Regions from separate parts of the Phyllobacterium sp. SYP-B3895 genome, predicted to be linked through region 2. Evidence: riboswitches for the same ligand, from Rfam matches in the RefSeq annotation. Region 2 holds a riboswitch; each other region holds the start of a gene.

Region 1 (10,743 bases), 330 kb from region 2:
GACCGACGCCATCCAGAGTTTCGTCAGCCAGGAAACGCCTATCGTCACCATCACCGACAGCGATGGCGCAACCGGCACCGGCTACAGCTATACGATCGGCACAGGCGGCTCCTCGGTCATGCGGCTTCTTTCCGATCACCTTGTTCCGCGCATACTCGGCAAGGATGCGGACCAGATCGAAGCCATCTGGCGTGATCTCGAATTCGCAACACACGCGACGACCATTGGTGCAATCACGGCGATAGCGCTGGCGGCCGTCGATACGGCACTCTGGGATTTGCGGGCGAGGAAGCAGGGCCTGCCACTGTGGAAACTTGCAGGCGGCGCCAAGGATCGCTGTCCCCTCTATACAACCGAGGGTGGATGGCTGCACATTGAAAAGCAGGCGCTGGTTGACGATGCGCTGCAGGCGCAGGCCAAGGGGTTCCGCGGCGCCAAGGTCAAGATTGGCCGGCCGCATGGCTCGGAGGATCTCGACCGCCTTTCCGCCGTGCGCGATGCTGTCGGTCCCGGCTTCGAAATCATGACAGATGCCAACCAGGGCTTTGCCCTCGACGAGGCCATTCGTCGTTCGCATGTGCTGCGCGATGTCGATCCTGCCTGGCTGGAAGAGCCGCTGCCGGCGGACGACATCGATGGGCATGTGCGCCTTTCATCCGCCACGGCAATACCGGTCGCGGTCGGCGAATCGCTCTATTCGATACGCCACTTCCGCGAATATATGCAGAAGCGTGCCTGCTCGATCGTGCAGGTGGATGTCGGTCGTATCGGCGGTATTACGCCATGGCTGAAGGTCGCGCACACGGCGGAAGCCTTCGACATGCCGGTCTGCCCGCACTTCCTCATGGAACTGCATGTGAGCCTTACCTGCGCCGTCCAGAATGGCAAATATGTCGAATACATCCCGCAGCTCGACGATCTCACGCATACGCAGATGCGGATCGAGAACGGCTACGCTGTGGCGCCCTCCGAACCCGGCATCGGCATCGATTGGGACTGGGATGCGGTCAAAGGCCGGAGCGTCGGCGAATTCACCACCGAGATAAGGGTCTGACGATGCAGCGCATGGGCATGATGATCGGGCTCAACCCGGACAAGGTCGCCGAATACAAGCGCCTGCATGCTGCCGTCTGGCCAGAGATTCTCGCGCTTATTTCGAGTTGCAATATCCGCAACTACACAATCTTTCTGCGCGAGCCCGAAAACGTCCTGTTCGGCACCTTCGAATATCACGGAAAGGATTTTGCCGCCGATATGGCGAAGATGGCGGCGGACCCGAGGAACCAGGAATGGTGGGCCGTGTGCATGCCTTGCCAGGTTCCGCTCGAAACCCGGGCCGAAGGCGAGTGGTGGGCGACGATGGAAGAAGTGTTCCATCTCGACTGATGAGGAATAGTGATGCGTTTTGACCCAGCGGCCCTCCAGCAGAGTTGGCCATTGCCTGAAATGCCAAGGCCCATCGTGACCTTCGGTGCCGGCAGCATCGTCGGCGATGCGCACTACCCCGCCTATCGGAAGGGCGGCTTTCCGATTGCCGGACTGTTTGACCCCGACCTCGACAAGGCGCGCAAGCTCGCTGATCAGTGGGGCGTGACCGCTTACGCGTCGCTGGCGGAAGCCGCTGCGGTGGACGATGCGATCTTCGATCTGGCGACGCCGCCTTCGCGACATGCGGATGTGTTGCGGGCGCTGCCGCAGGGATCGTTCGCGCTGATCCAGAAGCCTATGGGCAGCGACCTTGGAGAAGCCTCCGAGATCGTGGAGATTTGCCGCGAGCGCAATATCACGGCCGCCGTCAACTTCCAGCTGCGCTTTGCGCCGATGATGCTCGCCCTGAAAGATGCGATTGCGCAAGGTTGGCTTGGCGACGTCATCGATTTCGATGCCTTGCTGGCGCTTGACACGCCGTGGTCGCTCTGGCCGTTCCTCGCTGGCCTGCCCCGGGTCGAAATCGCCATGCATTCGATCCACTATATCGATCTCATCCGGCAGATTCTCGGCAATCCGCTGGGCGTTCATGCCAAGACCCTGGGGCATCCGAACCACGGGGTCGCGCAGACGCGGACGAGCGCCATTCTCGATTACGGCGATCGAGTGCGCTGTGCGCTCTCCATCAACCATGACCACAAATTCGGCCGCAAGTTCCAGGCCTGCGAGTTCCGTATCTGCGGCACTGAAGGCGCTGCCTACGTGAAGCTCGGGGTCAATCTCGACTATCCGCGCGGCGAGCCGGACGTGCTGATGATCTACCCGAAGGGCGGTTCGGACTGGATCGACGTTCCCCTGAAAGGGGCCTGGTTCCCGGATGCCTTCGTTGGGCGCATGGCCAATCTGCAGCGTTTCGCGAGCGGGGAAGACGAGACCTTGGTCAGTTCGGTCGAAGATGGCTGGCAGACGATGGCGCTGGTCGAGGCGGCTTATCAATCGAGCGCAACGCCGGCAACGCCGCTGGCGAAACTGGCGGAGGCGTGAATGGCCGAACAGGCAATCTATTTCGAAGACTATGAACTCGGCCATGTACGCGTCACGTCCGGGAGGACGATCACCGAGACCGATTTCGTGGTGCATGCCGGCCATACCGGCGATTTCTTCCCGCACCACATGGACGCGGAATTTGCCAAGACGACGCCGTTCGGCCAGCGCGTGGCGCACGGCACAATGATCTTTTCGATCGGCGTCGGGCTCACGGCGAGCCTGATCAATCCCGTGGCTTTTTCCTATGGCTACGACCGGCTGCGCTTTGTGCGCCCGGTGTTCATCGGCGATACGATCCGGACCCGCGTGACGATCAGCGCCAAGGAAGACGATCCAAAGCGCACCGGCAGCGGTCGCGTGGTCGAGCGCTGCGAAGTTCTGAACCAGCGCGACGAGGTGGTTCTCGCCGCAGATCACATCCTGATTGCCGAGCGCAGGGCATCGGGTGCATGACAGGCGCGATATGTGTCGAAATGGAGGTTTGAAATGACAGGCAAGCTTGCGGGCAAGCGCGTTCTCATCACGGCGGCAGGGCAGGGTATCGGGCGGGCATCCGTGCTCGCGTTCGCCCGCGAAGGCGCTATCGTCCATGCGACGGACATCAACGAGCAGCTTCTCGATGCCTTGCCCAAGGAGGCCAGTATCCATCCGCGCAAGCTCGATGTGCTGAAGACCGACGAGGTCAACCGGCTGATCGGCGAGATCGGGGCGATCGACATCCTGTTCAATTGCGCCGGTTTCGTGCACGGCGGCTCGATCCTCGAAATGCCGGATGCCGATCTCGACTTTGCGCTCGACCTCAACGTTCGCGCGATGATCCGCACGATCAGGGCGGTGCTGCCGGGAATGATCGAGCGCAAGGATGGCGCGATCGTCAACATGTCGTCCGTTGCAAGCAGCGTGAAAGGCGTGCCGAACCGCTTCGCCTACGGCGTGACCAAGGCTGCAGTGCTCGGTCTGACCAAGGCGGTGGCCGCCGACTACATCACGCAAGGTATTCGCTGCAACGCGATTTGCCCGGGCACGGTTGAAAGCCCGTCGCTGGAGCAGCGCATGCGCGCTGGGGGCGACTACGAGACGACGCGTGCGGCATTCATCGCGCGCCAGCCCATGGGACGCCTCGGACTGCCGGAAGAGATTGCCGATCTTGCCGTCTATCTCGCCGGCGCGACCTACACGACCGGCCAAGCCTACAATATCGATGGCGGCTGGACGGTGTAACCAAAGGAATAAACGATGAAATTTCTACGCTATGGCGCCCCCGGACAGGAAAAGCCCGGAATACTCGACAATCAGGGCCAGATTCGCGATCTCTCGGGGAAAGTCAGCGACCTTTCGGGCGCTGTGCTTGATCCAGCAGCGCTGGCAAAGCTGGCCGATCTCGAAATGGATGGCCTTCCGCTCGTCGAGGGCACCCCGCGCCTTGGTCCCTGCGTTGCCGGTACCGGAAAGTTCATCTGCATCGGCCTCAACTATGCCGACCATGCAGCAGAATCCGGGATGGCCGTGCCACCGGAACCCGTCATCTTCATGAAGGCGACCTCCGCCATTGTCGGGCCGAATGACGACCTGCTCATACCGCGCGGTTCGGAAAAGACCGACTGGGAAGTGGAACTCGGCGTCGTCATCGGCCGGACCGCAAAATATGTCAGTGAAGCCGACGCGCTCGACTACGTCGCCGGCTACTGCACCGTCCATGATGTCAGCGAGCGCGCGTTCCAGATCGAGCGTGCCGGGCAATGGACCAAGGGCAAGAGCTGCGACACGTTCGGGCCGACCGGCCCATGGCTGGTGACGAAGGACGAGATCGCCGACCCGCAGAATCTCAAGATGTGGCTCACCGTCAATGGCGAGACGATGCAGAACGGCTCGACAAAAACCATGGTTTACGGCGTTGCCTTCCTCGTTTCCTATCTCAGCCAGTTCATGAGCCTGCAGCCCGGCGACATCATTTCGACCGGCACGCCGCCCGGCGTCGGGATGGGCATGAAGCCGCCGCGCTATCTCAAGGCAGGCGATGTTATCGAGCTTGGAATTGAGGGCCTTGGCAACCAGAAGCAGGTGGCGCGCGCCGACACCTGATCATTTTGCGACAAACCAAAATTGAACACGAGATTACTGGGCAATTTCAGGAGCAAGACATGACCCGCATCACCGATCTTCGGGTTTTCGACATCCGTTTCCCTACGTCGCAGGGCCTCGACGGTTCCGACGCGATGAACCCGGACCCGGATTATTCGGCGGCCTATGTCGTTCTTGATACGGACAAGGATGGTCTTGCCGGGCACGGCCTCACATTCACTATCGGGCGTGGCAACGAGATTTGCTGCCTCGCCATCGAAGCGATGAAGCATCTTGTCATCGGACTTGAACTCGACTGGGTGAAGGAAAATCCGGGACGCTTCTGGCATTTTATCACCGGCGACAGTCAATTGCGCTGGATCGGGCCGGACAAGGGCGCCATGCATCTTGCCACCGGCGCCGTCGTCAACGCCGTCTGGGACTTGCTGGCTAAGGAAGCCGGCAAACCAGTCTGGCAGCTGGTCGGCGAGATGACGCCGGAGGAAATCGTCAACATTGTCGATTTCCGCTACCTGACCGATGTGCTGACCCGCGACGAGGCACTCGACATTCTGTGGAAAGCCGATGCCGGCAAGGCGGAACGCATTGCTGCCCTCAAGGCCGAAGGCTATCCTTGCTATACGACCTCCGCCGGTTGGCTCGGCTATTCCGATGAAAAGCTGCGCCGGCTTTGCCGAGAGGCCGTCGACGCCGGATTCAATCACGTCAAGATGAAGGTCGGGCGCGATCTCGAGGATGACATCCGCCGGCTCACGATCGCCCGCGAGGTGATCGGGCCAGACCGTATCCTGATGATAGATGCCAACCAGGTCTGGGAGGTCAACGAGGCCATCGACTGGGTGAAGAAGCTTGCCTTCGTCAAGCCGTTCTTCATAGAGGAACCGACGAGCCCGGATGATGTCGCCGGACATCGCAAGATTCGCCAGGCAATCAAACCGGTCAAGGTGGCGACCGGCGAGATGTGCCAGAATCGGATCATGTTCAAGCAGTTCATCGCTGAAGGTGCCATTGATGTGGTCCAGATCGATTCCTGCCGCATGGGCGGGCTCAACGAGGTGCTGGCGGTGCTGTTGATGGCTGCAAAATACAATCTGCCGGTCTGGCCGCATGCGGGCGGGGTTGGGCTTTGCGAATATGTGCAGCATTTGTCGATGATCGACTACATCGCGGTGTCGGGCACCAAGGAGGGGCGGGTGATCGAATATGTCGATCATCTGCACGAGCATTTCGTCGATCCCTGCGACATTCGCAATGCCGCCTATATGCCCCCTTCGATGCCGGGGTTCTCGATAGAGATGAAGCCGGAATCGATCAGGCAATATCTGCATCGCCCAATGGTATGATCGGCGTCTGTGCCGAAAATCGACAGCGCCTGGGGTCAAAGGTGCGGCGCACCATTTGACCGAAATGCCGCGTGTCGCCGTTCGTAAATGCGATGTCGTTTCCGCACCTATCCTTTTCCAAAGCCCGATGCTTTTATCGTGCCCACTTGAGGTGCCGCTTTCTAGGGAAGGCGGAGAATTGGGAAGCCGGTTAAAACCCGGCGCTGCCCCCGCAACGGTAGTGGAGTAAAACGCGGCAAAACAGCCACTGGGAGTGCACCCCGGGAAGGCGCCGTGAAGTCTGAAAAGGCAACTCCAGAGCCCGGAAACCAGCCTTGAGGGAAAACCGACTGATCGCGGTGGGCGATCAAGGAGCATGGCTTTGTGCGGTCGACAAACGTTGGCTGTACGGACGTTCTTCTCCGTCACCACCAGTCAGTTCTTTGCAGGCTTAAGGCGAGGACGCGACATGGACATTCGCAATGAACTTCTCCGGAATCTCAGAAACCGGAAACCGGGCTACGGACTGGAACAGGCTTTCTACTCAGACCCAGACTATGACCGTCTCGACATGGAGACGATCTATTATCACGACTGGCTGTTCATCGGCCATGATTGCGAAGTCGCCAAACCCGGCAATTATTTCACGGTACAGGTCGGCGACTACCCGGTCGTCATCGTGCGCGACCGCCAGGGACAGATTCGCGCCTTCCACAATTCCTGCCGCCATCGCGGCTCGCGCATCTGCGCGGGTGAGAAGGGGAGCTCGGCAAAGCTCGTCTGCCCCTATCACCAGTGGACGTACGAGCTCGATGGACGTCTGCTTTTTGCCCGCCAGATGGGCGAGGATTTCGACGCGAGCCAGTTCAGTCTGAAAACGGTGCATTGCGAGAGCGTCGGCGGCTACATCTTCATCTGCCTTGCGCAGATCGCGCCCGATTTCACCCCGACACGAACCCTGCTCGAGCCGTACCTTGCGCCACACCGGCTGACGGAAACCAAGGTCGCCTTCCAGAGTTCGATCGTCGAAAAAGGCAACTGGAAGCTCGTCTGGGAGAATAACCGCGAGTGCTACCATTGCGCCGGCAACCATCCTGAGCTTTGCAAGACCTTCCCGGAGGCGCCGAGCGCCACCGGAATTCAGGGTTCGAAGGAAGATCCGGAAATGGTGTCGCACTGGAACATGTGCGAGGCTGCCGGTCTGCCAAGCGTATTCCGCATCGCGGAAGATGGGCAGTATCGGGCGACCCGTGTTCCGCTCATCAACAACGCCGAGAGCTATACTCTATCGGGCAAGCGGGCGGTTGGCCGTCAACTCAGCGACGACGTCAACGCCAGGAGCATAGGTTCGCTCCTCCTCTACCATTATCCAACGACGTGGAATCATATCCTTGGCGACCATGCGATTTCTTTCCGTGTCCTGCCACTCGGTCCGAACGAGACGCAAGTCACGACCAAGTGGCTGGTTCACAAGGATGCGGTCGAGGGCGTCGACTATAATCTCGAAGAGCTGACGCATGTGTGGCTGGAAACCAACGATCAGGACCGTCGCATCGTCGAGGAAAACGCGTTCGGCATTCGCTCGCCGGCCTATGAACCCGGTCCCTATTCGGTCGAGCATGAAGGCGGCGTCCTTCAATTCCTCGAATGGTACAGCAATGCCATGGAAACGCGGCTTTCCGGCGATACGAAACTCAGCAGGGTTGCTTGAATGAACATGGGCGTTTCCCAGAGTTATCCGCACCTCGACCAGATGCAGCCGTGGAACGACCGGCTGCATCTTCTCGAATGTCTTTCGGTCGTCGAGGAAGCGCCCAATGTGAAGACCTTCACCTTCCGCTCGGATAATCATAACTGGTTTCGTTACGAGCCCGGCCAGTTCATGACCTTCGAGTTGCCCGTGCAACCGGAAGCGGTTTTGCGTACCTTTACATTGTCATCGAGCCCCTCCCGACCCTTCACCGTCGCCGTGACGGTCAAGGCGCAGGAAGGTAGCATCGGCACGCGCTGGATGCTCGATCATCTCATGCCGGGCGTGCGTCTCAAAGCCTTTGGCCCGCTCGGCGACTTTTCGATGCGCAAGCATCCCGGCAGCAAGTATCTCTTCATATCAGCCGGCTCAGGCATCACGCCGATGATGTCGATGACGCGCTGGATGCATGATTGCGCGCCGCAGAGCGATATCAATTTCGTTACCTGCGCGCGGCGGCCGAGCGATATCATTTTCCGCAAGGAACTCGAATATCTGACGAGCTGCATGCCGAACCTGAAATTGACCTTCCTCATCAAGGAGCACGAGATGGGGCAGGTCTGGACCGGCATACGCGGCAGGCTCGAAACGCCGAAGCTGCCGCTGCTCGCCCCGGACTTCAAGGACAGGACCATTTTCTGCTGCGGTCCGGAAAGCTTCATGCGCGATGTGCGCAATATGCTCGAAGCGTCCGGATTCGACATGGCCCACTACCATCAGGAAAGCTTCGGCCCGGCGCCCGAGCCTGTTCTGCCGATGCTCGACGGGATCTCCACGGAGCCGGCAGCCGCGAGCGCGACGTTAACGTTCTCGATGTCCGGCATGGAGGTCCCATGCGCGGCTGGAGAAACGATCCTCAAGGCGGCGCGCGGTGCCGGCATCCGCATTGCCGCCGCCTGCGAGTCGGGTCTCTGCGGCACGTGCAAGATCATGAAGCTCGCCGGCGACGTCGACATGGACCACAATGGCGGCATCCTCGATGAGGAGATCGACGAGGGCTATATCCTCGCCTGCTGCTCCAAGCCGCTCGGCAATGTCGAGGTCGAGGCTTAAGGCAATTGCCTCAGCCCGGATCTGCCCGGGCTGAGGCTCGCAACCAACGTCCAACCATTCTGTTCCGACCATGTCTCGGATGGCAGGCACACGGAATGTGCAGCCAGGGACCGTCAGCGATTGATGACGAAGAGCCCGGACGGCTGCTTCCAGTCCACCTCAGGCGTCTTGTAATATTCGATGTGGTCCGCGTCCCAACGTTCTCCCTGATATGGAAGTCGCGTTTTGAAGCCATCCCATGAACGGGAGGCCTGCGGCGACCAGCCGATTTCGGCAATAGCAGCTATACGCGGAAAGGCCATGTAGCCGAGATATTTTTCCGAGGTTGTCCGTTCTTCAGGTGTCATATACTCAAACCCATGACGGCCGCTGATCGTGCCCTCGACGCCCAGAACTTCATCCTTGCCAAGCGGGCGTGCCTTGCCGTTTTCCGGTGCGATCGCCGACAACGGGTCCCAGCCGTAGGATCTTTCCAGATTGAGGTAGTTGCTGAAGTATATTCCATAGGGCGTCTTGGCATCGTACTTGATGTCGAAGACGGTGCGGTCCACCGGAGAAATAATCAGCTTGGCGCCTTGCTTCAGACTGTTGTCGACTGTTTCGATTTTCGCATAAGATACCCCAACAGCATAGCGGTCGGTTCCAGTCGGCTCAGCGCCCCAATATTGCACGGGCGTTCCTGCAGGAAGGGGATAATTGCCCATCGTACCCCCGACCATGAGTGTTTTCCCGGCCTTGCGCACCGCAGCGGAGGCAAAATTTCAATGCGTCGCTTGAAATCTTCAGGTGGCAACTTCGCTTCGTAACCAATGCTGATGTCGAAATACTGACCCGGCGTGACTGCCACCATCCCTGTGATGACGCTATTGACGGACTCCTCCAAACTTGCGCCAGCACAATGAGAACCGCATAACGTTGTTAAATTGGAAACATCCACATTTGGGACGACATTGATCAAGTGGTCTGACGCGTAGGCAATGAGATCCTTGACGGATTCCTGCTTGTACCATTGAGTTTCCGAACCAATAACGGCCTGGCCGTTCGAGAGCATGGCGGATACCTGCTCGGCGGTCAGCCGCAAATGAAGCGTGTTCATCTTCAGGCGGGACATTTCGTCGATAAGACGCTTTATGTCGGCAGTGCCAAACGCCCCCTTTTCCAAATCGATTCTCATGCCTCGGTAGCTAAAGCGCGGCCAGTCGACGATTTGAATGGCCGGGACATTCCAAATACTATGAACGATATCATCCGAGGATAGTGGCTGCTTTGGCGCGCTGTAGACCTTGGGCGGAAGAAGTTGCAACAGCGTTTCCACTCCGTTGAACGATCCTTTGGGACTTGGCGCCCTGATCGCCACTCCTTTGGCCGTGGTGGTAAGGGAGTAGCCTTCGGCCCCAATGCTTTGACCGTTCGAGGCTTTGAGCGCCCGGATTTCAAGTTTGATGCAAGGCGGCGCTGATATTACTGCGCTATCGACGATCCCAGGATTTATGGGCAACTCATATCCGGTGGATTGCTTGAGCGTGCTGCGCAGATACGCAACGACAGGCTGGAGCCCCGGATAGCTCTTATCGACGGCGATCAGGGTCCGCGCATCAAGGGAAGTGCCAGCGGAGGCACTGGACGCATAAGCAGGAACCGGAAGCAATTGCGCGACGCTCGCGGGCAAGGTGCCATTGCTGGAATTGATGGAGGCGTTGATAGCTTGCTGGTCATCAAGCTCCGGATCGACGCAATGCTTGGACGTCTTGCTGGGAACGACTTCCGGTTCGGTATCCCATCGGGGCTCGAGTTCCGGTGGCGCTATTGGAGGATTGGGCTCCGTTATGAACGTTGGCGCAGGATCGCCGGTCGGCCCGTCAGAGGAATCATTGTTACATCCGGCAACGACCATGGGTAGCAATAATGTTGCAAGCAGTTGAACTGTGACCTTCATCAAAAATTCCCCAATATTTATTTAGCTAACCGGCCTTAAATACTGGCATGTTCTTTGAAAGGGTCGGTCAAAGCAATTGGGCTTTGGTAGAAGGACAGTTTAATATCGAGGGTGTTTTTGCGGTT
Region 2 (10,743 bases):
CATTGTTGTTCATCGGCCAGACGGCCCTTGGCGCTGGAGTGGAGGCCATCCTCAACGCAACGACTCCGATCTGGACTGTCGTTGTTGCCGCGTTTCTGACAGTCGATGAAAAGGTCACCGTCAACAAGATCGCCGGTATCCTGCTCGGCATTGCCGGCATCGTTACTCTCATTGGTCCAGGGGCGCTGACCGGACTTGGCGGACCCCTATGGGCGGAAATGCTGGTGATCGCCGCAACGCTCTCCTACGCCTTTGCTGGCATCCTCGCCAAGCGCTTCAAAGGCGTCCCGCCAACCGTCACCTCGACCGGCCAGATGACCGCGGCGACATTGATCATGATACCTATTGTTCTGTTCTGGGATGGCGTCCCGCAGGTCGCTACGATCGATGGCGGAGTTTGGGCCGCGATCCTCGGACTTGGTCTCCTGTCCACCGCCTATGCCTATATTCTTTATTTTTCCATCGTGCAGACGGCAGGCGCGACCAACGCTTCACTCGTGACGCTGATCGTCCCGGTCAGCGCCATCCTGCTTGGAACAATTTTTCTTGGCGAACGGCTCGCCGCGCACGATTTTCTTGGGATGGGGCTCATCGCGCTTGGCCTGTTGACTATCGACGGACGCCTGATAACCGCAATGCGAAAACGGTAAAAAACCTAAAGTTTTCAATAAAGCGACATATTCCAGGACGGGCACATTATGGCTCAATTGTGGCTGAAACAGGCCTCGGCGTCGTTTAGTGGCAAAAATGCTGCAGTGCAAAGATATGCCCCATATCGGAACATTTTATCGTGATCTCGAAATTTTTTGCCCTGTCAAATGTGTTTCATTTCAGAAACTTAGGTTTATCAGGCAAAAATTTTCTCACCCCGGCGTCATGAGACTGTAATATTTGGGCTTTTTCTGTGGCAAATTTGCGCTATGCTAAATCGGTTAACTGCAGGAGACAAACGATGGGACTAACTCGATCGATGAATGTCCTTATGATCTGTGCAGCGTTCGCATTTATCGGTGCAATGGTCGTAGGACTCATCCCCTGAGTAAATACAAGAGCGCTACGTAGATGGTCTCTGACCGTTAAGTAGGTGAAACATGGAGCGGCCCGATCATGGCAGTCGGGCCGTTTCCCATTTCAGAGGCGGGTCTTATGCCGCGGCCCCGGCCAAATTGGCCTCAACGACATTGCTGCCCGGCCGAATTCCGATGAGATGGCAGATGGCAAAAGCAAGGTCGGCCCGGTTCATCGTATAGAAGTGGAAATCCTGCGCACCCCTTTCGACGAGGTCGAGCACCTGTTCGGCGGCAACTGCCGAAGCGACAAGCTGGTGCGTCTGCGGGTCGTTCTCGAGACCCTCGAAGCGCTCGGCCAGCCAGTTGGGAATGTGCGTTCCGGCCTTCGAGCAGAAGTTCGTCACCTGCGTGAAATTGTGGATCGGCAGGATGCCCGGTAGGATCGGAATATAGATACCGGCACGGCGAACCTTTTCGACATAGCGCTCGTAGAGATCGTTCTCGAAGAAGAACTGGGTGATCGCCCGCGTCGCGCCATTGTCGACCTTGCGCTTGAGCATGTCGATGTCTGTGGCGAAATCCGGGCTTTCCGGATGCTTTTCCGGATAGGCCGAAACCGAAATATCGAAATCGGCAAAGGCTTTCAGACCGGCAACGAGATCGGCGCCGTTCTCATAGCCGCCGGGTGTCGGCTTGTAGTGGGAACCGACGCCGCTTGCTGGATCGCCCCGCAGGGCAACGAAGCGCTTGACGCCCATGGCGGCAAACTCGCGCACCACCGTATCGACTTCCTCCTTCGTCGCATCGACGCAGGTAAGATGGGCGGCGGCATTGACGTCTGTTTCCGTCAGGATGCGGTTGATCGTGCGGGCGGTCCGCTCGCGCGTCGACCCGCCGGCACCGTAGGTCACCGAGACGAATTCAGGATTGAGCGGCGCAAGGCGCGTCACCGTCTCCCAAAGCCGTTCCTCCATGACTTCCGTCTTCGGCGGGAAGAACTCGAAGGACACACGGATATTGTGACCGATATCGGGGCGGCGCGATTGGCGAAAGAAACTCATCAGACACTCTCCGTGACGCGGGAGGTTAAATCGGGAACTGCAATCAGCAGGCGCGGGTCGCGTGCCAGCCACAGTTTGACGGTTAGTTTGTTCTTGTCTTTCGGTTCAAGTTCCGTGCTCTCTTCGAGCATCAACCCGGCTTCCGTAAGCCATTCGCGCATCTGCGCATCGCTGAAGCCGAGACGCATATGGGCATGATTGTCGCGCAGGAACTCAAGTTCGTGCGGAGCAAAATCGACGATGAGCATGCGCCCGCCTGCCCGCAGCGCACGTGCCGCCTCGCGGATTGCTTCGGCGGGGTTATCGAGGAAGTGCAGAACCTGGTGGACGGTAACAAGATCGAAGGATTCCCGGTCTACCGGCAGGGAATAGACATCGCCATGGCGCACCTGCGCATTGGTGATCCCGTCGCGATCGAGATTGGAGCGAGCAACCGTCAGCATGTCGCGGTTTATGTCGATGCCGACGCCGCGAATATAGAGCGGCGAGAAGAGTTCAAGCAGACGGCCCGTCCCCGTGCCGACATCGAGCATCGCCTGAAACGGCTTGCGGCCGACGATCTTGAGGAGCGCTGCTTCCACCGCGCCATCCGGCGCATGCAACGACCGGATCATATCCCAGCTCGTTGCATTGGCGCTGAAATAGGCGGCTGCGCGTTCGCGCCGCTGCAACTTCACAGACGAAAGCCGTTCGAGGTCGCGTTCGAGCAAAGGATCGGAGAAGTCGAGGCGGTCGAGCAGCGACCGCGCGATGTCACCGACGATCAGCGAGTCGGCCAGGCGGAAATAGGCCCAGGAACCCTCCTGGTAGCGATTGATGAGGCTGGCCTCGAACAGCAGCTTCAAATGCCGCGACACGCGCGGCTGCGACTGGCCAAGGATGGAGGTGAGATCGGAAACGGTAAGGTCGCCGCGTGACAGGAGCGCGAGGATGCGCAGGCGGCTCGGCTCTGCTGCCGCTTTCAGCGTATCGACCATCAGGTCCAAGTTGAGATCACGCTTGTCCATGCTTCCAATCCTCAAAAGACATAAAGATATGTTTATGTGACAAACGCCGCATAAGCAAGTTGTTTTTGCCGTTGACGACATTTTTTGCCGCGCCTGAAATAGGACGAGAATCGGCTAGGATAGCGGCATGAGCATCGGAACGAACCGCCAGCGCGCCATCAACAAAGCTTTGACACTTCTGCTACCGGCCGTACCCTATTCGGATTCCGAGCCGATCCGCGCCGCCGCAAATGCCCCGCACATGAAGACGCTGCCGCCGCCGATTGCGGTGTGGCTGGCGACGGTCGCGCATGTCCGGCACCAGCATACGGATTACGATGTGCTTCGCGACGACGGTTACGACAAGGAGTCGGCGCGTTTCTTCGTGCTGGAAGCGATCAACCGGAAACTGACGGAGTGGCGGGCGACACGGCTGCTTGATCCGGATGAGGATGATCCGATCTGAGCGTTCCTGGATCAGCGCATCCACTCCAGCGGTCCCGGAATATGAGTTCATCCAGCGGCAGTCGCTTGCGCCATCCGCGCTGCTCGAGCTCCGGCGCCTGGTAGAGCTCATCCACATAGCCGACGCAGAGATAGGCGACGATCTCGACATGCGCGGGAATACCGAGAATTCGGCGCATGTCGGTATCATGGTAGATGCTGACCCAGCCGACGCCGACGCCTTCGGCGCGCGCTGCAAGCCAGAGATTCTGCACTGCGCAGACGGTACTGTAGAGGTCCATCTGACGGTTATGGGTGCGGCCAAGAACGACGCGCCCGCCACGGGTGCGATCGCAGGTGATGCAGATGTTGAGCGGCGACTTGAGGATGCCTTCGAGTTTCAGCGCAGCATAAAGCGCCTGGCGATCGTCAGTGAACATTGCCCTCGCTTCCTCATTGGCGCGGGTGAAGGCTTGATGCACCTCCTGCTTGCACTCGGGATCGCTGATCAGGATGAAATTCCAGGGCTGCATGAAGCCGACCGAAGGCGCATGGTGGGCCGCATCGAGCAGGCGCATAAGTACATCGTTGGGTATGGGCTTGGGAAGAAACTGGTCGCGCACGTCGCGGCGCGTATGGATGGCTTTGTAGACTGCCGCGCGTTCATCTTTGGAAAAATTGTCGGCGGCAGTCGGACCTTGGCATTTATCGTGCATTGTTTGCTCCCAACAACGCTTGAAACTCTCGCCGCCGTCCACGCGGTTCGAGCTATGAGGTCCGGCCGGTCTTCTGACTGAGGTTCAACTGAGCCGCGCGCCTTCCGGAAAGTTCCGTGGCAAATGCGCGTCCATCCCCCTTACAGCGTTGGGCACGTGCCGAATTTTCACCGGCTTCCCGATTCTCCCGCAACGCTTGCCGCAGGCACCGGACCTGCCTGATCATTCGCCACAATTCCCGGGCGCGCGCAAGCCTCAGGGGCGATAAATCCATTGTTCGGGAATGCGCACATCCACCTTTTCGCCACTACCGATCGTTCCGGGCTTTTCGACCCAGGCGACGATGCCGCGCATCCGCCGCGAGACCCGAACGAAATCGAGCGCAGTCGCGGTATGGTCGGCCTTTCCCGCATGTTCGCCGATCGAGCGCCCCGCAATCTTGCAGGGTGCGTTCTGGCCGTCGACCTTCAACGTGACACCGCCCTCGAAAAATATCAGCGTCCGCGGCGGGAGCATAGAAAGCGACGGGATCCCGTCGATCAGCATGTTGCCGCCGATCCACTCGGCCCTGAGTTCGGTAAGCCCCATGCCGGCTGCAACTTGTACGAGTTCGTCCGGCGCAAGAATCGAGAGCTGCCGTTCGTTGCGCATTTCCGTGCCGCGCGGATACCAGGGCTCACGACCGCCGGATTTCCGCGTCGGGCCGGCATGAAAATCACCGACAATTCCGTCGAAAGTAACCCTGAGTTCCGCCGACGGCGCCGTGACGAAATCGCCGGCGCGTGCCTCGAACAGGCCGCTGACACGCCCGCTGAGCTTGCGCGCGGGCAATATCTCGGGGCCGGTTGAAAAAAGGTCGTTCATAAACGCTCCTGAAAATATGCGCCGTGAAAGCCGCCGCATTTTATGAAAAACTGCGGGCAACACCAGCAAATATCCCTGATGAATCTGTCAAAAAGAGTCATGAGAATTCGGTGAACTATTGCGGCTCGGCAATACCTTGCGCCTATGGCATGCTACAACCCACTGGAAAGGCGAATCGTCTCCGATTGACAATCGTTATGTGTTCTGCTTTCGTTCTTTTCCCACCGGAGGTTTGTCGTGAACGCTGAAGTTATGGACGCAGCCATAGATTTGGCGAAACGAACCGCAGGAAAGCGTTATCACACCGTCCTTGCCGATCCGCCGTGGCGCTTCACCAATCGCACTGGAAAGGTCGCTCCGGAGCACAAGCGCCTGTCGCGCTACGGCACGATGACGACCGACGATATCTGCGCCCTGCCGATCGCCGACCTGACAGCGCAACCTGCGCATCTCTACCTGTGGGTGCCGAATGCGCTGCTGCCGGAAGGGCTGCGGGTCATGCAATCCTGGGGATTCGAGTACAAGTCGAACATCATCTGGCACAAGGTGCGCAAGGATGGCGGCTCTGACGGGCGCGGCGTCGGCTTCTATTTCCGCAACGTCACCGAAGTCTTGCTCTTCGGCGTTCGCGGCAAGAACGCCCGCACCCTGGCGCCGGGCCGCAGCCAGGTGAACTATCTTTCGTCGCGCAAACGCGAACACTCGCGCAAGCCCGACGAGCAGTACGACCTGATCGAAAGCTGCTCGAAGGGTCCTTACCTCGAACTTTTTGCACGCGGGACGCGGCCAAACTGGACCTATTGGGGCAATCAGGCCGACGAGGACTACAAGCCGACCTGGAAGACCTACGCCTATAATTCCGCGGCGGAAGCCGCGGAGTGATCGAACGTCACCACCGATGAAGGTATGCCGATAAGGACAAGCGGGCACGGGTTGCCGACGCCGCGCAAGACGCGGTCGCGCAGCTTGCGCCAGTGGGTCGTCGCCTCGCCGAACTTGTCGCCGACGAATGCATCCACCCATGCTTGCCGGAAATCGCCGGTACGCTCGGCCCTTGTCAGGATCATTTCGCGCTGACGCCGCGTCGGAACGTAATTGAAGCTGTCGAGCTGGCCGAGTTCATCGACCGCCCTTTCATCTGCAAAGCGGCGCAGGATCGTCCGCATATCATTCTGAAGGCTCTCGCCGCGGGTAATGAGCCCGCCAACGGAGACAGCGCCCTCGGCGTGCAGCCGCTTGAAGCTCTCAAGGTCGCGGTCGAAGAAGGGGTCCTTGTTGTTCCACTCGATTTCGAGCGCGAACACCGAGCCTTGCGGCCCGAAGGCCTTCACGTGATCGATTTCATGGGAGAGGGAGGCGACCTCCCTTTCCTCATCGAATTCGGACCAGCGAACGGTCTTGCGGACGCGGATATTGCGCTTGCTCCAACCCCGTTCGGCGAGACCACGGCGCAGACGCTGCGTCAGCCGCGCCTCGCCTCCCCCGCCCGCGACAATTTCGGTGACGGGGATCGTCAGATCGAGCAGCACCGTTTCGAGGTCGTTCTCCGCGCCGGCCATGTCCATGGTGACGATGGCTTCGGCGTGGTGAAGCGCCAGGATATCAAAACCGCGTTCCTTCAGCCGCTCGAACATGCGGACTTACCGCGTCAGGCGCTTGTAGGTCGGACGCTTCGGGTTGACGCTGTCCGGGCCGAGGCGGCGGATCTTGTCGTTCTCATATTCCTCGAAGTTTCCTTCGAACCATTCAACGTGGCTGTCACCTTCGAAGGCCAGGATATGCGTCGCAAGACGGTCGAGGAACATGCGATCGTGGCTGATGATCACGGCACAGCCCGCATACTTTTCGAGCGCATCCTCGAGCGCCGAAAGCGTTTCGGTGTCGAGGTCGTTCGTCGGCTCGTCGAGAAGCAGCACATTGCCGCCGGACTGCAGCATTTTGGCAAGATGCACGCGATTGCGCTGACCGCCCGATAGATTGCCGACTTTCTGCTGCTGGTCGCCACCCTTGAAGTTGAAGGCAGAGACATAGGCGCGCGAATTCATCTCGTGCTTGCCAAGCTTGATGATATCGTTGCCGCCCGAAATCTCCTCCCAGACGTTCTTGTCGCCCTTGAGGTGATCGCGGCTCTGATCGACATAGCCGAGATGGACTGTGTCACCGATGCGGATCGATCCGGAGTCCGGCTTCTCCTGGCCAGTGATCATCTTGAACAGTGTCGTCTTGCCGGCGCCGTTCGGACCGATGACGCCGACGATGCCACCCGGAGGCAGCTTGAAGGTAAGGTCCTCGATCAGAACCCGGTCGCCGAAGGACTTGGTGAGATTCTCAGCCTCGATCACCACCTGCCCAAGGCGCTCGCCAGCCGGAATGATGATCTGGGCGTCGCCCGGACGCTGGTCGTTGGCCGCATCGACCAGTTCGTCATAGGCCTTGATACGGGCCTTGGACTTGGCCTGGCGTGCTTTCGGGCTTGCTGCGATCCACTCGCGCTCACGCTCAAGTGCCTTCTGGCGCGACGCCTCTTCGCGGCCTTCCTGCTGCATGCGCTTCGATTTCGATTCGAGATAGGCCGAGTAGTTGCCCTCGTATGGGATGCCGCGGCCGCGATCGAGTTCGAGGATCCAGCCGGTCACATTGTCGAGGAAGTAGCGATCGTGAGTAATGAGCAGAACGGCGCCGGGATATTCGCGCAGGTGCTTTTCAAGCCATGCAGTCGTTTCGGCATCGAGATGGTTGGTCGGTTCGTCGAGAAGCAACAGGTCAGGTTGCGACAGCAAAAGGCGGCACAGCGCGACCCGGCGGCGTTCACCGCCGGAGAGCGTGGTGACATCGGCGTCGCCAGGCGGGCAGCGCAAGGCTTCCATCGCCATCTCGACCTGCGATTCCAGATCCCAGAGGTTCTTGGCGTCGATGATGTCCTGGAGCTTGGCGCCTTCATCGGCGGTCTCGTCGGAATAGTTCATCATCAGTTCGTTATAGCGGTCGAGGATCGCCTTCTTGTCGGCGACACCCTCCATCACATTGCCCATGACGTCCTTGCTGGCGTCGAGAGCGGGCTCCTGGGCGAGATAGCCAACCGTTGCTCCATCGGCAAGCCAGGCCTCCCCGGTGAACTCCTTATCCGTTCCCGCCATGATCTTGAGGATCGTCGACTTGCCGGCGCCGTTCGGGCCGAGAATGCCGATCTTGGCGTCGGGATAGAAGGAGAGATGAATATTCTCGAGAACTTTCTTGGTGCCATAGGCCTTATTGAGACCGGCCATATGATAAATGAATTGGCGTGCCATAACGCGCGTCACTCCGATGTTCGTATTCGTGTGAATGAAGTTGCGCCGTATTTAGGGGAAAGGCGCTCCGGTGGCAATGCGCGGGCGTTTTATTTCGCGGCCCGGCCCGCACCTCACCACTAGTTTCAGATAACCTGTCCCAAAATGAGCGAAACCGGGCGCGGATATTTCCGTCACCCGGTTTCCCCTCTGGTGCCGCATTCGGGGAGCGTCCTCTTCTCCCTTGAACGGCCATGTAACTGGCAAGATGGGCCGCTCGATCATCTGCAAAAGCGACGAAAGGTCAGAACCCGTTTCTTTCGGAGTGAAGTTCTGCGGCATGTTTTTATCGATTGCAAGTGGTTTTGCAAAAGAAAGTTGCACAAAGTTTTATCTGTTTATTTAATAGGCAGCGCCGCGATAATTTGGGCGATATTGATATGGACTTATTCCGCATTGACTAATCCCGCGCCACCCTTTCAATTGCGGGCGGGAGGCTGCGAATGGCATTCAAGGATGTTGAGACAATACGCACTGCGACGGGGGCTGCGCTTGCCGTTCGGGTCTCGCAGGCAGAAGCGGAGCCATGCGGCATTGTCCAGATTTGCCACGGCGTCAGCGAGCACTCCTTGCGCTATGCCCGCTTTGCGCAGTTTCTGAGCGAGAGGGGCTTTCACGTTTATGCCCATGACCATCGCGGCCATGGCCTGACCAAAGCGCCGGGAGCCCCGGCAGGACGCTTTGCCCAACAAGCCGGGCGCCAGCACGTGCTCGACGATGTCGATGTCGTCAACCACCTCGCCCGCAACCGGAATCCCGGACTGCCGCTCATCCTCTTCGGCCATTCAATGGGCGGGCTGGTTGCGCTCAACTATATCCTGAAGCATCCCGAGAATGTCAGCGGGACCGCAATCTGGAACACCAACTTTTCAACGGCGTCCCTCAATCGCCTTGCACTCGGTATTTTACGGGCAGAACGGATGCTCCTCGGTTCCGACGTCCCCAGCATGATCCTGCCAAAGCTCACCTTTCGCGACTGGGCCCGCAGGGTCAAGAATGCCCGCACGGCTTCCGACTGGCTATCGCGCGATCCCGACGAGGTGGATGCCTATCTCGCCGATCCGCTCTCGGGCTGGGACCCGACGGTCAGCATGTGGCGCGACATTTTCGATTTCATGAACGTCGGTACCAACGATGCTCTTCTCGCCACGTTGCGCCGCAACCTGCCATTCAATCTTGTCGGCGGCGCCGAGGATCCGGCCACGGCGAAAGGCAAGTCGGTCAAGGAGCTCGAAGAGCGCCTCTTGCGCCTCGGTTTCACCGATGTCGAAAGCCGGATCTATCAAGACACGCGCCATGAGGGCCTCAACGAAATCAACCGTGACGAGATCATGCAGGATTTTGCCTCCTGGGCGCTGCGCGTCGGAAAACATTCAACGAAAGAACTGGTACAAAACTGATCATGCCTGATGCACCCCTCAAAGGTATCCGTGTCATTGAACTTGCCCGCGTACTGGCGGGACCCTGGGCCGGACAAATCCTCGCGGACCTCGGCGCCGATGTGATCAAGGTGGAAAACCCTGCCGGCGGCGATGAAACGCGCGGCTGGGGACCACCCTTTATCACCAGCAGCGAGGGGGAGAACCTTTCCGCCGCCTATTTCCACGCCTGCAATCGCGGCAAGCGTTCAATTACCGCCGATTTCGCTACGCCCGAGGGACAGGAGACCGTGCGCGCGCTTTGCCGGACGGCAGATGTCGTTCTTGAGAACTTTAAAGTGGGCGGGCTACGCAAATACGGGCTCGACTATGAAACCCTCAGCGCCGACAACCCCAAGCTGGTCTACTGTTCGATCACCGGCTTTGGGCAGACCGGTCCCTACGCAGCGCAGGCGGGCTATGATTTCATCATCCAGGGCATGTCGGGGCTGATGTCGGTCACCGGTGAGCCGGACCGCGAACCGCAGAAAGTGGGCCTTGCCGTCGCCGACGTCTTTACCGGACTTTATTCGGTGATCGCCATCCAGGCGGCGCTGGCGCACGTCGCCAAGACCGGCGAAGGCCAGATGGTCGACATGGCGCTGTTTGACGTCCAGTCAGCCGTGATGGCCAACCAGGCCATGAACTACCTTGCGACCGGCAAGAGCCCGCACCGGATGGGCAATGCCCATCCGAATATTTCGCCCTACGAAGTGGTGCCGACAGCGGATGGCCATATGATCCTTGCCGTCGGTAATGACGGTCAGTTTGCCCGCTTCTGCTCGATCGTCGGCCTCGATGCGCTCGCAAGCGATCCGCGATTTCTGACCAACCGTGCCCGCCTCGAACATCGCGTGGAGTTGACCGCATTGATCCGCGCCGAGACGGCAAAGCGCAGCCGGGCGGAACTGCTCG
Region 3 (10,743 bases), on a different contig from region 2:
TCGCCGATCTCCAGCAGCATTTCGAGCGCCCCATCTGCTGCGTCCGGACGCGATAGCGTTGCAAGGATGCGCGCCATTCCGATGCTGCGCTCGATGCGGCGTCCGATTTCAAGGAAGCGCCAGCCGGTGAACCGGTACATGTTTTCGTGCACGAGGCCGGAAAAGCCCGCAAGCTTGCGCAGGACGATTGTCATTGCCCGGGTTGTGTCGTCGCCCGCAGCCACCACATCATGAAAACGGTGGATCGTCTTTGAAAGGTCCCGCAAGGCCAGCCAGCCATCCGGCGAAAAGCGATCGCGAATACGGCTGGCGCTGAGCATTGCTCCGTCGATCGAGCGCGAGAGGCCCTTTGGAATGGCGCTGTCGAGATCGACGCCGAGAGGCTTCAGATAGGCACGCATTTCGGCGAGCAGCGGAAGTTCCCTGTTGGCCGCCTCCGCATGACGCGCGTGGCAGGCCCGGAGGATGCGCGCGGTTCCTTCCGCCCGCTCGATATAGCGTCCCATCCACATCAGATTTTCAGCGGCACGGCTCGGGAGCGTTCCCGGCACGTTGCGCCGGAAAGCGTCATCCTCGCGCGGCAGCAGCGTGTCCTTGCCGACCGGTCCGCTGCTCGTGATCCACACGTCGGCGGCCTGCCCGCCACGCTGCATGGCGATCGCAGCAGTGTCGAGGGTAAGGCCCACGCGCGCAAAACCGCCGGGCAGAAAGCTCCAGCCATGCTTGGTCCGCGCGGCGAAGACCCGCAATACGAAGGGGCGCGGCTCCAGCTTGCCGTCGACATAAACCGGCGTCGTCGAAAGCTTGACCGCCTCCTGCCCGACAAGGCTGCGCCCGTCATCCTTCAGCCGTAAAAGCAGTTCGCTACGTGCGCCATCGTCAAGGCCGGCGCCGAGCGCGGTCGCGCCCATGTCCTCAAACGGCAATTGTCTCGACATCGCCGGCCCGACCATCATCTGGTCAAGGTGGTCCATGACGTGCCGGCGCTCCTTGTCCTGGCCGCACCACCATGTGGCGATGCTCGGCAGAGCAAGGTCGCGCCCATGCAGCGCGTTGGAAATGGCCGGAAGAAACGCCAACAGAGCGCGCGTCTCCAGAATGCCGGAGCCAAGTGCGTTGACGAGCGAGACAGAACGTTGCCGGAGAGCCCCCACCATGCCGGGGGTGCCAATCCAGGAATCTGCCTTCAGTTCAAGCGGATCCATATAGGCGGCGTCCATCCGTCGCCACAGCACATCCACGGGCTTGAGGCCCGAAACGGTGCGCACCATGACCTTGCCCTTGCTGACGGTGAGATCATCACCCTCCAGGAGCATGAAGCCGAGATAGCGCGCGATATAGGCGTGTTCGAAATAGGTTTCGTTGTTGGGTCCGGGCGTGAGGATTGCTGCACGTCCCTGCGGATTCTTAACCTGCGCCTGCAGCGAATCGCGAAACTCCTTGAAGAATCCGGCAAGCCTGTGAACGTTCATGGACGCGGAAACATCCGCGAGGGCCCGCGTACTTGCGACGCGGTTTTCAAGGGCAAAACCCGCACCCGACGGCGCCTGCGTGCGGTCGCCGAGAACCCACCACCTGCCGTTGGGCGCCCGGCCGAGTTCGAAGGCGCAAAAATGCAGAAAATGCCCGCTCGCCGGTTTCACGCCTGCCACTGCATGCAAATATTCGGAATTCGAAGCAATCAGATCGGGCGGCAGCAGGCCCTCGCCGATCAGCCGGTTCTCGCCATAAATGTCGGCGACGATGTCTTCCAGGAGATCCGCGCGCTCGGCAAGACCGCGCGTGATCGACTGCCAGTCATGCTGGTCAATCAGAAGCGGGATATGCGCCAGCGGCCATTCTCGTTCCTGTGTGCCGGTTTCGTCGTAGACCCGGTAATAAACGCCCGCATCGTGCAGATATTGGCTGGCCTTGGCAAAGCGGGTCGCGAGCTTTTCAGGACCAATTTGATCGAGTTTGCGAAGCAGGGATTCCCAACCCGGACGCACTGCGCCGGATGGGTCGATCATCTCGTCGGCAACATTGGGCAGCGGTTGATAACCCGCGAGCAGCCCTGATACATTTGGCGCTCTCACGGGCGATGGCATGGTTGCACACCCCCTGCGCCGCGGCAGCGGGGCATCTGGCTAGACAGAGCCGGGGTAAAACTCAGACCCATCCGATCTCGCATTCGTCGCATCAACTTGGCCGTGGCCGCCTGAGGTCGAGGGTCATCGGAAACTCGCCGGAAGGCTGCTCCTTCCTGAGTTCATAGGCCCCCGCCGTGTGTCCCCGCCCTTCGAACCTGGCAAGGCGGCGCGCCTCCGCTTCGTTCGAATTCACGGGAAACGTATCATAGCTGCGCCCACCCGGATGTGCGACATGATAGACGCAGCCGCCGATCGCCCTGCCCGACCATTGATCGTAAATATCGAAGACAAGCGGCGTATTGACCGGGATCATCGGATGGAGCCCGCTGCGCGGCTGCCACGCCTTGTAGCGTACGCCTGCGACGGCTGTACCCTGCGTTTCGGTCATCCGCAGCGGGACTTCGCGCCCGTTGCAGGCAACGCTGTGGCGCGCAGGATTGAAGTTCTCCATCTTCACTTGCAGACGCTCGACCGAACTGTCGACGAAGCGCACCGTCCCGCCGATTGCGCCCTGCTCGCCCATGACATGCCATGGCTCCAGCGCCTGGCGCAGTTCCAGCTTGACGCCCTCGCGTTCGATCTCGCCGCAGAACGGAAAGCGGAATTCGAGCTGTGCCTCGAACCATTCCGGCCGGAACTCGAAGCCGTTTTCGCGCAGATCGGCGAGAACATCGAGAAAATCCGCCCAGACAAAGGCGGGCAGCATGAAGCGATCGTGGAGCGACGTGCCCCAGCGCACGAACCCGCCCTCGATGGGCTTGTTCCAGAAGCGCGCGACCAGCGCCCGAACCAGCAATTGCTGCGCGAGACTCATGCGGGCATTGGGCGGCATCTCAAAACCGCGAAACTCGACGAGTCCAAGCCGTCCCGTTGGTCCGTCAGGCGAGAACAGCTTGTCTATGCAGATCTCCGCCCGGTGGGTGTTTCCAGTGACGTCGATCAAAAGGTTGCGGAAAAGCCGGTCGACCAGCCAGGGCAGAGGCGGTGCGCCGCGACCCGGCATCGGCACCTGCGCCATGGCGATTTCGAGCTCATAAAGACTGTCATGGCGCGCCTCGTCGATGCGCGGGGCCTGGCTTGTGGGGCCGATAAAGAGTCCGGAAAACAAGTAGGACAAGGATGGATGCCGCTGCCAGTGAAGGACAAGGCTCTTCAAGAGATCCGGCCGCCGCAGGAACGGGCTGTCATTTGGCGTTTCGCCGCCGACAACGACATGATTGCCGCCGCCCGTGCCGGTGTGCCGGCCGTCGACCATGAATTTGTCGGCGCCGAGGCGCGACTGGCGCGCTTCCTCATAGATCGCCGTTGTCGTTTCGACGCACTCACGCCAGTTGGCGGCAGGATGGACGTTGACCTCGATGACACCTGGGTCCGGCGCTACGCGAATGACGTTGATGCGCGGATCCTGAGGCGGACTGTAGCCCTCGATATGAACCGGCAGTCCGAGCTTCGCCGCGGCAGCCTCGGCGGCGCCGACGAGTTCAAGATAGTCCTCCAGCGCTTCAACCGGCGGCATGAATACGCTGAGGCGGCCCTCGCGCGGCTCAACGGAGATCGCGGTGCGCACCGCGCCGCCGATATCGCCGAGTTCCTGTTCCACTCGCTCCTGCTGGCCCCCTTCGGCGGCGGTAAAGGAGACAACGGCCTGCGGCGTGTCCCGGCCCGCCGGATCTGCTTGAGCAATCGAGTCGGCAAGCGGTCCGCGTTCCACCGACGGGTCCACGGGCACGATATAGGGATATTCCGAAGGCGGGACATGCGGCAGCGCTCCGAGCGGCAGGCGGTATCCGACTGGCGAATCCCCCGGCACCAGAAAGAGCCTGCCACGGCGTGTCGTCCACTTTTCGCTGCGCCAGCGCGGGCCGGCGACAGCCTGGCTGTTCCAGCGCTGTACCGGAAGCACATAACCCGTCGGTTCAGTCAGGCCACGTTCGAAGACGCGGGACATGCGGCTGCGCTCTTCCGGGTCTTTGAGTTTCGAATTGGAGGGATCGACATTGGCCGGCAGGTTGCCTTCCTTGACCAGCCACTCGGCCGGATCCTCATAGGCCGGCGCGACCATCTCCGTTTCGACGCCGAGAACATTCGCCATGCCGGTCAAGAGCTTTTCGGCGTCCGCCGGCTTGATGTCGCCCTTGCTGTTTTCGGCAGCGATGAGGTTCGGATCGACCCAGATCGGCTTGCCGTCCTTGCGCCAGTAGAGCGAGAAGGTCCAGCGCGGCAGGCTTTCGCCCGGGTACCATTTGCCCTGCCCATAATGCAGGAAGCCGCCGGGCGCAAAGCGATCGCGCAGTCGGCGGATCAGCATGTCGGCCTTTTCGCGCTTGGTCGGGCCGACCGCATCGGTGTTCCACTCGCCGGATTCGAAATCGTCGATCGACACGAAGGTGGGCTCACCGCCCATGGTCAGCCGCACGTCGCGCTGCTGCAGCATCGCATCGACCTTGTCGCCCAAAGCATCAAGCGCTGCCCAGGATTCGTCCGAGAACGGTTTGGTGATGCGCGGATGTTCGGAGACCCGCGTCACATGCATATCGAAATTGAACTCGACATTGGCGGGTTCGGCCATGCCGGAAATCGGGGCGGCATTTCTGTAGTGCGGCGTTGCGGCGAGCGGAACATGGCTTTCGCCGGTCAGAAGGCCCGAGGTCGGATCAAGTCCGATCCAGCCCGCGCCCGGCAGATAAACCTCGCACCACGCGTGAAGGTCGGTGAAATCCTTGTTCGTCCCCGCCGGGCCATCAAGGGCGACGAGATCGGGTTTCAACTGGATGAGATAGCCGGAGACGAACCGGGCCGCGATGCCAAGATGGCGCAGCGCCTGTACGAGCAGCCAGCTGGAATCACGGCAGGAACCGGTCGCGACGCCGAGCGTCATATCGGGGTCCTGCACGCCGGTTTCCATGCGGATGACATAGCCAACCTCGCGCTGGATACGCGCATTGAGGTCGACGACGAAATTCACCGTATTGGTCGGGTTGCGGTCGATCGTTGCAAGAAACGCGCTCAGCAGCGGGCCCGTTGGCTCCGGCTTCAGATAGATCGAGAGGTCGTCCCGGATATCCTCAGGATAGGCGAAGGGCCACGTCTCCGCGATCGGCTCGACGAAGAAATCGAAGGGATTGTAGACTGTCATGTCCGCAACGAGGTCGACCTCGATCTTCAGTTCGGTGACCGGCTCGGGAAACACAAAGCGGGCGAGAAAATTCCCGTAGGGATCCTGCTGCAGGTTGACGAAGTGATTGGAAGGACTGACTTTAAGGGAGTGGCTGAGGACCTTCGTACGCGAGTGCGGCGCAGGCTGCAGGCGAATGACCTGAGGTCCGAGCATGATCGGACGGTCATATTTATAGTGCGTCAGATGGTAGACCGCAGCCTGAATTGCCATATCGCCTCAAATAACTAGCCGCGCATCGCGCGAAACAAACTGAAACCTAAACTACTCTCTTTCATAGGGCACGTCTTAAAATGTCCCATTGCCAATTATTTTAGCACTTGAGAATTTTGCCGTATAAACGTGCTTGCCAGCGGAGAAATCCCCGCATAGCATCCGCGCCGATGGTTTCTCCGGGATGACAACACCGGAGATGAAAAGGGAACACGGTGAGGCGTACCCAATAGGGACCGAGACCGTGGCTGCCCCCGCAACTGTAAGCGGCGAGCGTTGCCTGACGATGCCACTGATCGAACGATCGGGAAGGCCGGGCACAAAGCTGAGACCCGCGAGCCAGGAGACCTGCCATCAAGCAAATGATTCGAACCGGACGGGGTGTGCCGGGAGCGATGCGATGTTGCCGTTTACGGATGACCTCGAGCAACTGCCGAGGCGTCCCGTGATCGGAATATCCACGTTCCCTATTCCTGTCCCCATGAAGGACAGGCATGCACATCTACCGTAACCATCATTATCGCTTGTGCCCCCACCGTGGCTGGATCCTGCCGGTTGACATTGCTCCGCGTTTGCTATCATACGATATAACATTACATCACCTGATCGAAGTTTCCTGCGTGCGAAAATCTTCGATTGCCGGAAAACGCCAGCCATGAGTTCCATCCTTCTCAGCGCCGACACGGTCAGCTATCGAATCGGCGGCAAGTGCCTGGTCGAGGCAGCATCGCTGCAAATTGCGCGCGGATCGCGGCTCGCCATCATCGGTCCGAACGGCGCCGGCAAGTCCACGCTGCTGCGGATGCTGGCGGGGCTTGCGGCGCCGACCAGCGGGGCCATTCACATTGAAGGTGAGAATATTAGCCGCTTGACCCCGCTGGATCGAGCGCGCCGCTTCGCCTTCGTCGGCCAGACGGATACGCCGGACGGCCAGTTGCGCGCCATCGACTACGTGGCGCTTGGCCGTATCCCCCATGGCGGGCTCTACAGCGCCGCGACGGATCGCGAGATTGTTGGGGAAGCCATGGACCGTGCCGGCGTCGCGTCGTTTGCGGCGCGGACGGTTGGTTCGCTGTCCGGCGGCGAGCGGCAGAGGCTGCAGCTGGCGCGCGCGCTCGCCCAGCAACCGGCGATCCTGTTTCTCGACGAGCCGACCAATCACCTCGATCCGAAGGCACGCAGCGCCCTGCTTTCGCTCGTTTCCGGGCTCGGCATCACCACAGTCGCAGTCCTGCACGACCTGCCGCTCGTCGCGCCATTCGCCAGCCATGTCGCCGTCATGCATGCCGGCAAGATCGTCGCCGCCGGCACGCCCAACGAGACATTGATCCCGCGCATCGTCAGCGACGTGTTCGAGCTCGACGTCCTGCGCCTGCGCCACCCGCATCAGGACCGCGAACTCATGGTGTTCGACGTTCCCGGCACCGTTCAATCTGATTCACGGAGACTCCCATGAAAAAAGCCCTCATCGCGCTCGCGCTCACGCTGCTATCGGCGCCGGCATATGCCTTTCCCGTCACTGTCGACAGTTGCGGCACGCCGCTGACCTTCGACGCAGCGCCGAAACGCGCCGTCATCCAAGATATCAACATGAGCGAGATGGCTTTTGCACTCGGCCTCCAGCCCTCGATCGTTGGCGTGACCGGCATCACCGGCTGGTACAAGCTCGATGAAGCGTTCAAGAAGCAGCAAGGATCGATCCCCGAGCTTGCACCTAAATATCCGACCATCGAGAACCTCGTCGCCGCCAATCCCGATTTCTTCTTTGCCGGCTGGTATTACGGCATGAAGCCGGGCGGCGACGTTACGCCGGACACGCTCGCCCCCTACGGCATCAAGACGCTCGTCCTGACGGAGAGCTGCGTTCATCTCGACAAGAACCGTCCCGCCGCCTCGATGGACCTGCTCTATGGCGATATTGAAAAGCTCGGCAAGATTTTCGGCAGGGAAGCCGAATCCGACAAGCTGGTCTCTGGCTGGAAGGCCGAGCTTGCCGCGATCAAGGGCAAGATCAGCGGCAACGGCGACACCCGCGTCTTCCTCTATGACTCCGGTGAGGACAAGCCGTTCACGGCCGGCAAGTTCGCCATGCCGTCGGCATTGATCCGCGAAGCCGGCGGCGTCAACATCATGGATGACATGGAGACGAGCTGGGGCACGACGTCGTGGGAAACGGTCGCCGCGCGCAACCCGCAATTCCTCGTCCTTCTCGATTATCAGGATGATGCCGGTTATCAGAAGCTTTTGAATTTCTTGAAATCACACCCGGCGATGAAGGAGACGGATGCGGTGAAGAACGAACGCTTCGTCGCCCTGCGCTACGCCGAGATCACGCCCGGCCCTGCCAATATCGAGGCTATCGGCAAGATCGCGCGTGCCATGCATCCGGAAGCGTTTTGATTGGCGACAAGCAACGGCCCCTCCCGGCTGCCGCGCAACCACCCTCCCCACAAGGGGGAGGGAAAAGGCCGCGATGAACTGGAAAGTCATTGACGAAACGATCCACTCACCCCCCTCTGCCCTGCCGGGCATCTCCCCCACAAGGGGGGAGACCGATTGGCGGTTTCGCACACTCGCTACTCGAACGAGGCGTTGGCCTCTGCGGGCTCGCGCCCTTCCCTCCCCCTTGTGGGGAGGGTCGGACCGAAGGTCCGGGGCGGGGTTCTTGCGACCGCGAAGCCCTTTGAGACATCACAAGCACGTCCCTCCCGGCTGCTGCGCAGCCACCCTCCCCACAAGGGGGAGGGAAAGGCCGCGATGCATTCGAAAGTCATTGACGAAATGATCCACTCACCCCCCTCTGCCCTGCCGGGCATCTCCCCCACAAGGGGGGAGATCGATTGGCGGCTTCGCACATTCGGTACTCGAACGAGGCATTGGCCTCTGCGAGTTCGCCCCTTTCCCTCCCCCTTGTGGGGAGGGTCGGACCGAAGGTCCGGGGCGGGGTTCTTGCGACCGCGAAGCTATCTGTTTCATCCCAGGCAGGCCCCTCCCGGCTGCTGCGCAGGCACCCTCCCCACAAAGGGGGAGGGAAAGGCGGCAATGCATTCGAAAGTATTGACGAAATGATCCACTCACCCCCCTCTGCCCTGCCGGGCATCTCCCCCACAAGGGGGGAGATCGATGGGCGTTCGGCGCTTAGTCCAGCCGCTACCGGCGGGGTATTGCGCCAACATGACTGCAGGCTTTTCTCCCCCCTTGTGGGGGAGATGGGCGGCAGCCCAGAGGGGGGTAAATGAGCTTCGCCCCCGCGCAACGACGCATGCTTATCGGCGCAAGCGTGGCGATGCTCGCCCTTGCCCTTGCCTCAATTGCCTATGGCTCGACCCTGATCCCGCTCGGCGACGTCATGCGTGCACTTGCCCATGCCGCCGGTCTCAGCGACACGTCCGTCGCCGCGCCGGTGGAACGCATCATTGTCGACCTTCGCCTGCCCCGTGTCATCCTTGCGCTCTGCGTCGGTGCGGGCCTTGGCGTCATAGGCGCGATGCTGCAGACCGTCACACGCAACGACCTCGCCGACCCATTCCTCTTCGGCCTCTCCTCGGGCGCGGCCGCCGGTGCCGTCTCGGTAATCAGTATCTTTGGCGATCGCTTCGGCATCTGGACCTTGCCGATTGCCGCCTTTTCGGGCGGCATGCTCGCGGCCCTGCTGGTGCTGGTCCTCGTGCGGCGCATCGAAGGCCAGGGACCCGAACGGCTGATCCTCGCGGGTCTTGCCGTCTCGTTCCTTTTTGCCGCACTCACCAACTACATCGTCTTCCTCGGCGACCAGCGCGCCGCCCATTCCGTGCTGTTCTGGACACTCGGCGGTCTCGGCCTCGCGCGGTGGGATAATCTGCCGTTGGCAATCACCGGGCTTGCCGCGATCCTCGCCTTTGCGCTCTTCAACCACCGCCGGCTCGATGCGTTTCTCGCCGGAGAAAGCACCGCCGAAAGCCTCGGCGTGCGCGTAGCGCGAACGCGCAGTATCGTTTTTATCGTATGCGCGTTTTCGACGGCGATTTTCGTCTCGGTTGCCGGCGTCATCGGATTTGTCGGCCTGATGATCCCACACATAGCCCGCCGCTTCGCCGGTCAGCTTCACGCCGGACTAATCGTTGCCTGCGCCATTTTCGGCGCCATCCTGATCCTGCTCAGCGACCTTGCCGCGCGCCTGCTGCTCGCGCCGCAAGAGTTGCCGATCGGAATCGTGACGAGTTCGGTCGGGGCGTTCTTCGTAGTGACGATGCTCTTGCGAAAACCGCGAGGCTAAAGCCGGCCCCGAGCCACGAAATGCGGGTTGGCGAAATCCGCGTCATGCGCCTGGTTGCGCCGCCCGTAAGTCAGCGGCCTGCCGTCGAGCGTCAAGGTGATGCCGCCGGCGGCGCGCAGTACGGCATCGCCCGCCGCCGTATCCCACTCCATGGTGCGGCTCAGCCGCGGATAGATGTCGGCCTCGCCGCGCGCGAGCAGGCCGAATTTCAGCGATGAACCAACCGAAACGCAATCGGCGATGGCGAACTGGTCGAGATAGGCGTCGGTTTCCGGCGTCCGGTGCGAGCGGCTCGCAACCGCGACCAGAACTTCGGGGGCTGAACGGCAGGCAATGGCCTGTCGTTCGATCACGCTGCCGTTGCGATCGATCGTCACTTGTTGCGCCCCCTCGGGACCGCCGGTGAAGAGCAGGCCGCGCACGGGAGCGTAGACAAGGCCGAGCACCGGTACGCCGTTTTCGATAAGCGCGATGTTGACGGTGAAGTCGCCATTGCGGCTGACGAACTCCCGCGTACCATCGAGCGGATCCACCAGATAGAAGCGGGTGCCGAGATCGCCGGGGACATGGCCGCCTGCGATCTCTTCCTCGGCAACGATGGGTATGCCCGGTGTCGCACCCCGCAACGTCTGAAGGATGATCGCCTCGGCGGCGTGGTCGGCTGCAGTCACGGGTGATTTGTCGTCCTTGAGTTCGACAGCGCAGCCTTCCTCGTAGATACGCAGGATCTCCTGACCGGCAACAATGGCGGTTTCTTCGAAGAGGGTGAGCAGATCAGAGTGGAATGTCATGCGGTGCTCTCTGGTCTGCCGGAAATTTCCATTCCAAGGGCGGAGACCAATGCGCAGGTTCTATCACGCCCAACGACATTCGAAGTGCCGGCGGACATGCCTTTGCGACCTCCCCCGTTGTGGGGGAGATGGGCGGCAACCCAGAGGGGCGTGAGCGCGAATTGCATGACTTGCTCTAGA

The links. Region 2 has a riboswitch for cobalamin ahead of bluB (5,6-dimethylbenzimidazole synthase). Riboswitches for the same ligand answer to the same signal wherever they lie in the genome.
Region 1: linked by a shared signal. The riboswitch ahead of GF108_RS13200 (aromatic ring-hydroxylating dioxygenase subunit alpha) and the one ahead of bluB (5,6-dimethylbenzimidazole synthase) in region 2 are both predicted to bind cobalamin.
Region 3: linked by a shared signal. The riboswitch ahead of GF108_RS10700 (ABC transporter ATP-binding protein) and the one ahead of bluB (5,6-dimethylbenzimidazole synthase) in region 2 are both predicted to bind cobalamin.

Annotation. Positions count from the first base shown of each region.
Region 1 is NZ_WJIG01000003.1:123,564-134,306, forward strand. It holds gene GF108_RS13165 (mandelate racemase/muconate lactonizing enzyme family protein) at 1-1,054, shown strand, start outside; gene GF108_RS13170 (L-rhamnose mutarotase) at 1,057-1,386, shown strand; gene GF108_RS13175 (Gfo/Idh/MocA family protein) at 1,393-2,472, shown strand; gene GF108_RS13180 (MaoC/PaaZ C-terminal domain-containing protein) at 2,473-2,928, shown strand; gene GF108_RS13185 (SDR family oxidoreductase) at 2,962-3,696, shown strand; gene GF108_RS13190 (fumarylacetoacetate hydrolase family protein) at 3,712-4,557, shown strand; gene GF108_RS13195 (L-fuconate dehydratase) at 4,617-5,900, shown strand; cobalamin riboswitch at 6,033-6,232, shown strand; gene GF108_RS13200 (aromatic ring-hydroxylating dioxygenase subunit alpha) at 6,349-7,590, shown strand; gene GF108_RS13205 (hybrid-cluster NAD(P)-dependent oxidoreductase) at 7,597-8,682, shown strand; gene GF108_RS13210 (family 20 glycosylhydrolase) at 8,796-9,353, opposite strand; gene GF108_RS13215 (glycoside hydrolase family 20 zincin-like fold domain-containing protein) at 9,263-10,618, opposite strand.
Region 2 is NZ_WJIG01000003.1:455,914-466,656, reverse strand. It holds gene GF108_RS14800 (DMT family transporter) at 1-650, shown strand, start outside; gene metF (methylenetetrahydrofolate reductase [NAD(P)H]) at 1,145-2,071, opposite strand; gene GF108_RS14790 (metalloregulator ArsR/SmtB family transcription factor) at 2,071-3,078, opposite strand; gene GF108_RS14785 (DUF2293 domain-containing protein) at 3,206-3,523, shown strand; gene bluB (5,6-dimethylbenzimidazole synthase) at 3,456-4,217, opposite strand; cobalamin riboswitch at 4,263-4,445, opposite strand; gene GF108_RS14775 (molybdenum cofactor sulfurase) at 4,473-5,081, opposite strand; gene GF108_RS14770 (MT-A70 family methyltransferase) at 5,319-5,963, shown strand; gene GF108_RS14765 (BglII/BstYI family type II restriction endonuclease) at 5,933-6,715, opposite strand; gene ettA (energy-dependent translational throttle protein EttA) at 6,722-8,371, opposite strand; gene GF108_RS14755 (alpha/beta hydrolase) at 8,854-9,810, shown strand; gene GF108_RS14750 (CaiB/BaiF CoA-transferase family protein) at 9,813-10,743, shown strand, end outside.
Region 3 is NZ_WJIG01000002.1:870,915-881,657, forward strand. It holds gene GF108_RS10690 (circularly permuted type 2 ATP-grasp protein) at 1-2,087, opposite strand, end outside; gene GF108_RS10695 (DUF2126 domain-containing protein) at 2,179-5,517, opposite strand; cobalamin riboswitch at 5,672-5,888, shown strand; gene GF108_RS10700 (ABC transporter ATP-binding protein) at 6,173-6,973, shown strand; gene GF108_RS10705 (ABC transporter substrate-binding protein) at 6,970-7,917, shown strand; gene GF108_RS10710 (iron ABC transporter permease) at 8,753-9,772, shown strand; gene cysQ (3'(2'),5'-bisphosphate nucleotidase CysQ) at 9,769-10,563, opposite strand; gene cysN (sulfate adenylyltransferase subunit CysN) at 10,739-10,743, opposite strand, start outside.